2 regions of the Clostridium amazonense genome follow, and region 1 is predicted to be linked to the other one. Evidence: a T-box and tRNA genes for the amino acid it is inferred to sense, from the RefSeq annotation. Region 1 holds a T-box; the other holds one or more tRNA genes.

What was found. A T-box is a leader RNA that pairs with one kind of tRNA and senses whether it is charged. The one in region 1 lies ahead of serS (serine--tRNA ligase), so its partner is inferred to be a tRNA-Ser.
Region 2: it has a tRNA-Ser gene. The T-box ahead of serS (serine--tRNA ligase) is inferred to sense a tRNA for this amino acid. The anticodon was not compared.

What each region holds. Positions count from the first base shown of each region.
Region 1 covers NZ_JBWKMH010000033.1:246,870-250,305, reverse strand. The annotation lists gene rpiA (ribose-5-phosphate isomerase RpiA) at 1-210, shown strand, start outside; gene AC07E4_RS15810 (pyruvate kinase) at 272-1,270, opposite strand; T-box leader at 1,448-1,651, shown strand; gene serS (serine--tRNA ligase) at 1,721-3,001, shown strand.
Region 2 covers NZ_JBWKMH010000004.1:3,442-6,877, forward strand. The annotation lists gene lgt (prolipoprotein diacylglyceryl transferase) at 1-389, shown strand, start outside; gene AC07E4_RS02165 (TIGR00266 family protein) at 435-1,118, opposite strand; tRNA gene AC07E4_RS02170 (tRNA-Ser) at 1,307-1,396, shown strand; RNA gene ffs (signal recognition particle sRNA large type) at 1,399-1,663, shown strand; gene dnaX (DNA polymerase III subunit gamma/tau) at 1,778-3,412, shown strand.

The sequences.
Region 1 (3,436 bases):
ATAAGAATAAAAGAAAATAAAATTTTTATAACTGATAATGGAAATTATATTGTTGATTTGCATATAGGAAAGCCTATAAATATTAGTGATATTTATAGTAAAATTAGCAGAATACCTGGAGTTTTAGAAATAGGATTATTTATTAATATGTGCAATTTTATTATAGTTGGAACTAATAACGAAGTAAAAGTTATTGAAAATAAAATTTAAAATTGATATTAATTATAAATTATAAGTAAAATAGAAAAGAGCTATTGCTCTTAACTAATTTCTAGTTATTGTGCAGTAGCTCATGTTTATATTTAAGTGCTTCTTTAGAGGTATTTACTAAGTAAGTCATGGCTTCAATAGGATATTTACCTATTGCAGTTTCCCCAGTGAGCATAAGTGACGATGCTCCATCTAAAGTTGCGTTGAATATATCTGATATTTCAGCTCTTGTTGGAACTGGAGAATTTATCATTGAGTGTAGTAGTTGAGTTACAACCATAAAATTTTTATTATGTTTATTACAAAGATTAGAAATGTTTTTTTGAGCTTTTAATAATGAGTATAGTCCAAGGGAGTTCCCAAGATCACCTCTTGCAATTATGACTTCATCTGTTAGGTCTAAAAAGCTTTCTAAATTATTTATTCCATCTTGATTTTCAATTTTAGCATGTATTGTAGTTTGGTTAGCATTAGCATCTTTTAGAGCTGATTTTAATGTAATTAAATCATGTCTGTTTCTTACAAAGGGAAGCATTATTCCTGTGATACCATATTGGTTGATTTTAGATATGCTATCATAGTCTTCTGATGTAAGAGTTTCATTATCTATATCTACACCAGATAATGCAATGCTTTTTCTTGAATTTAAAACACCGCCTCTAAGAATTTTACATTTAGCAGAATTATTATTAAAAGAAATTACTTGTAATAGTATTAGAGAATCATCTAAAAGAATTTCTTGGTTTTCTTTTAAATATGAGAATATAACTTTTGGAACAGGTATACCATTAGTACCTAAGTGTATGTAATCTTGACTTTTAAGTTCTAAAGGTTTACTTAAATCTCCAATTCTTAATTCAGGTCCTTGAATATCAATAAGAATTTTTTCTTTAATACCACAATTTTTAGAAGCCTCTTTAATATTTTTAATATAGCATTCACAGTCATCTATAGTTTTATGAGAAAGATTTATTCTAACACCGGTCATTCCTGCTCTAAATAATTTTTCTAGAATTTTAGTATCTTCGCAAGAAGGTCCTATAGTTCCATAATAATCCATAAAATTCACTCCTAACACAAGATTTATATGTTTATTTCTTTATATTCAATATTACTATTTAATTCATTAAAATACAATTTATGGCGATAAATTTGAATTTAAAAAATTATTATAATAATTTTTTTATTTATTCTTGAAATTTAATTATAAAAGAGTTATAATTAATAAAAAATATGAGAATCAGCAAAGATGAAAGCTACGATTTATAAATTTCTTTAGAGAGCCGATGGATGGTGCAAATCGGTGAAAGGTTAAATCTTTCCACTTTCGGAGCTGTCAATGATGAATTGAGAGGTTGGTAACCTTTATATTACTATTTGAGTGGTCAGCTTTATTTAAGTTGGCAATTTGGGTGGCAACACGGAATCTTTCGTCCCATATATAGGGAGTGAAGGATTTTTTTGTTATATAAAAATAAATTAAAGTTTTTTACTTATAGGAGGAGCAAAAATGTTAGATTTAAAATTTGTAAGAGAAAATCCAGAGATTGTTAAAGAGAATATTAAAAATAAATTTCAACTTAAGAAGTTAGAATTAGTTGATGAGGTAATTGCTTTAGATGTTGAAAATAGAGATGCTAAAACAGAAGCAGAAGCATTAAGAGCTAATAGAAATAAGCTTTCAAAACAAATAGGTGGTTTATTAAAAGACGGAAAAAAAGAAGAAGCAGAAGAAGTTAAGAGAAAAGTTGCAGAAAGTGCAGAACGTCTTGCAGCTTTAGAAGTTAAAGAAGCAGAATTAGAAGAGAAAATTAAAAAAATAATGATGGTAATACCAAATATTATTGATCCTAGTGTTCCAATTGGAAAAGATGATAGCGAAAATGTAGAAGTAGAGCGTTTTGGAGAACCTGTAGTTCCAGAATTTGAAGTACCATATCATACTGAAATAATGGACAAATTTAATGGTATTGATTTAGATGCTGCTAGAAAAGTTGCTGGAAATGGTTTCTACTATTTCATGGGAGATATTGCAAGACTTCATTCAGCTGTAATTTCTTATGCTAGAGATTTCATGATTGATAAAGGATTTACTTATTGTATTCCACCTTTCATGATTAGAAGTGAAGTTGTTACTGGAGTAATGAGCTTTGATGAAATGGAAGCGATGATGTATAAAATTCAAGATGAAGATTTATATTTAATTGGAACAAGCGAACACTCTATGATTGGTAAATTTATAGATACAATAGTTCCAGAAAAATCTTTACCACAAACATTTACATCTTATTCTCCATGTTTTAGAAAAGAAAAAGGTGCTCATGGTATAGAAGAAAGAGGAGTATATAGAATTCACCAATTTGAAAAACAAGAAATGATAGTTGTATGTAAGCCAGAAGAAAGTAAAGAATGGTTTGAAAAATTATGGCAATACACAGTAGAATTATTCCGTTCTTTAGATATTCCAGTTAGAACATTAGAATGTTGTTCAGGAGATTTAGCTGACTTAAAAGTTAAATCTATAGACGTAGAAGCATGGTCTCCAAGACAAAAGAAATATTTTGAAGTTGGAAGTTGTTCTAACTTAGGAGATGCACAAGCTCGTCGTTTAAAAATTCGTGTTAATGGAGACGATGGAAATAAATATTTTGCACATACATTAAATAACACAGTTGTTGCACCACCAAGAATGTTAATTGCATTCTTAGAAAATAACTTAAATGAAGATGGTACAGTGAATATACCAGTTGCATTACAACCATATATGGGTGGAAAAACTATAATTAAATAATTTCAATAAAAAGGCTATAAAAATTTATAGCCTTTTTTATATGCAATGGAAATTTCTCTATAGAAAATATAATTAGAATGTAAAAATTAATTTTATATAAGAAACTAGGTGAATACATACTTTGTTTTAAATTGAAAATTTAATTTGAATATTGAAGTATATTTTTTGTTAAAGTAGTATAGATGAACAACGAATTATATTATAAGAATGAAACAACTTAATATGTAAAGTAATTACTAATTTATGGTTGAAAGAAATTTTAATATAGTAGTATAATCATATTGAAGAATTAATAATGTTATAATTATTATTATAAATTGTAAATTTATTAAGATTAATTTTGCACAATATAATGTTTTGAAGAGAGGTGTACCTTTAGGCAGAATGTTTTTATATTCTTTTTAGGTATACTTTTTTCATATAGATTTTTAAAAA
Region 2 (3,436 bases), on a different contig from region 1:
GAAATTTCTTTAATCAAGAGGCTCATGGTGGTCCTGTTTCATTTGAATTTATAAGTAAATTTCCTAAATTTATTCAAAACGGAATGTTAATAGATGGTACATATTATCATCCTACATTCTTATATGAAAGCGTTTGGAATATATTAGTCTGTATTATCCTAATATACTTACTTAATAAAGTTAGGAAAAACGGTATTGTATTTTTTTCATATATAGGTTTATATTCATTGGGTCGTTTTTTTATAGAAGGCCTAAGAACAGATAGCCTTATGATTGGACCTTTGAGAGTTGCGCAGCTTATAAGCTTAATTGGAATTGCAATTTGTGCAATAGGACTTATATTCTGTTATAAACAAAAAAATAATAAACGAAAAAATAAATATTCATAAATCTAAAATGAAGATAAAATAAAATTTTATCTTCATTTTTTATATTTAGCCCTGTCTTGATGGCATATAATATGATAGTCTTGCTGCTAAATTACTCATAGGCATAGTTTGTAAGTATACCCTTCCTGGTCCTGTAAGTGTTGTTAAGAATAATCCTTCTCCTCCAAACAATACATTTTTAACGCCCTTAACCATTTCTATATCAAATAAAACAGTAGAATCAAATGCCGCTACATGACCTGTATCAACTTTCAATTTTTCACCTGGTGCCAAATCAACTTCTTCCACATGACCATCAAATTCTAAAAATACAAGTCCTGGACCTGTAATTCGTTGTAAAATAAATCCCTCTCCACCAAAAAATCCAGCAGATAATCTCTTTTTAAGATGAATTTTAAAATCAACTGATGATTCTGATGCCAAAAATGCTCCTTTTTGACAAATTAATACTTGACCTTCATGTAAGTTCTTAGCTATTATTTTTCCTGGTACTGCACAAGGAAATGCAATTTCACCTTCGCCTCTACCACAAGTAAATATATTTAGAAATATACTATCACCTGATAAAGCTCTTCCTATACCACCAAATAATCCACCCTTCAAATTTGTATCCATATCTATATTGTCACTCATCCAGCCCATTGCACCTGATTCACTTATTATTCTTTCCCCGCTTTGAAGCTTACAAATAGCTACTGGCATACTACCACCTTTTATTTCATATTGCATAACATCCACCTCCAAATATATAATAAATATATACTAAATATATGTATTAAATTCATTATATATAAATATACTAATTCATGAGAAGCATATTTATAATAAATTTTGGAAATTTTAATATTTACTTAAAATGCTTGAAAATATAATTTTATAATAGTATAATGATAACTACATAATATAAAATTAAATATGGAGAGATGTCCGAGCGGCTGAAGGAGCACGCCTGGAACGCGTGTGTAGGGGAAACTCTACCGAGGGTTCAAATCCCTCTCTCTCCGCCATGTCGTACTAGACGGGGAGTTAGCGGTGCCCTATACCTGCAACCCGCTACAGCAGGGTTGAATTCCTCGCCTCGATTTTAGTTTGTGTGGTCTGGTCTATGTAAGTGGCGTTGATAGCTGGGTCCCACGCAATAAGGACTCATGAACCTCGTCAGGTCTGGAAGGAAGCAGCGATAAGTGAGATCCCTTATGTGCCGTGGATAAACCTGGTTTGAGTTAACTGCATAGATAACGCGCATAAACTAACTATCAAAGCGAGGTGTACGACTATATATTAGTAAATCAAAGATGCATCTTGCATCTTTTTTTTATTATATGTAAAATTTATAATAGAATAATTTAATTAATAAGTTTATATAAATAAAATATTGAGGTGAGATTATGAGTTATACTGCACTATATAGAGAGTTTAGGCCTAAAAACTTTGAAGATGTTATAGGTCAGACACATATAACTACAACACTTAAAAATGCTATAAAAAATGATAGAATTGCTCATGCATATTTATTATGTGGTACAAGAGGTACAGGAAAGACTTCTACTGCTAAGATATTAGCTAAAGCTGTTAACTGTCTTAATTCTAAAGATGGTGAACCATGCAATGAATGTGAAATGTGCAAAAATATAAATTCTGGAACTGCTATAGATGTAGTAGAGTTAGATGCAGCTTCTCATAATAAAGTTGATAATATAAGAGATATAATAGAAGATGTACAATATCCTCCTCAAGAAGCAAGATATAAAGTCTATATCATCGATGAGGTTCATATGTTATCTCAAGGAGCCGTAAATGCATTTCTAAAAACTTTAGAAGAACCTCCTAGTTATGTTATTTTTATATTAGCTACAACAGACCCACAAAAATTACCTATAACTATTTTATCTCGTTGTCAAAAATTTGATTTTAAAAGAATAAACAACGAAGATATATTTTTAAGGCTTAGAAAAATAGTTGATATTATGGGTGTATATTCTGATGATAAAAGTCTTAAACTAATTTCTAGAATATGTGATGGAGCAATGAGAGATGCACTAAGTATATTAGATCAAGCCATTTCAATGGGTTCTAATAAAGTTAATTATGATGATATAGTTAAAATGCTTGGCTTAATGACTAATGATGATTTAGTTCATCTTACTGATAATATAATAGATAAGAATATAGAAAATTCTATATTAACAATGGATAAATGCATTTCCTCTGGAAAAGATGTAAATTTACTTATAAAAGATTTTACTAAACATATGAGAGACCTTATGATGGTAAAAGTTACTGAAAGTCCTGAAGAAGTTTTAGAAATGTCCATAGAAAACATAGCTATTTTAAAAGCACAAAGTGAAAAACTTAGAGTTGAAGAAATTATGCGCTATATAAAAATTCTTCAAGAAGCTGATGAAAACTCTAAGTATGCAAAACAAAGTAAAATATATTTAGAACTTGCATTAATTAAAATGTGTAAAATTGAATATGACACTTCTTCTGAAGTTTTATTATCAAGAATAAATCGACTTGAACATGTTATTAAAAGTGGAGTTTCCGTTAACATTAATGAAAAAATACAAGCAGCACAAAATTTATCTGAAACTAAAAAAGTCCTAATTGAAGAATCACAAACTAAAACTGAAATTCCAAAAACTGTATCAAATGAAGGTTTAGAATCATATAATGATAAATCATCACTTACTAAGGATATTGTTAGTAGATCATTTAAAGATGTGCAACAATTATTAAAAGCAAGAAAAAATATAGTTTTAGCTGTTGCGCTAATGGTTGGAAAAATTAATTCTGTTAAGGGAAATATTATTGATATTTTATTTGATGAAGAATATGATTTTCATAAAAAAAGGCTAGAAAAAGACGAAAATCGAAAAATAGTTAATGATGTATTTTCTGAAATTTTAAAAGAAAAAGTAATCGTATCCTATTCTCTTGATAAGGTTAAAGAAGATATTTCTAAGGAAAATATACTAACTGAGACATTTGGTGAAGACTTGGTAGAAATAATTGATGAATAATATAATATAATAAAATATAATAAA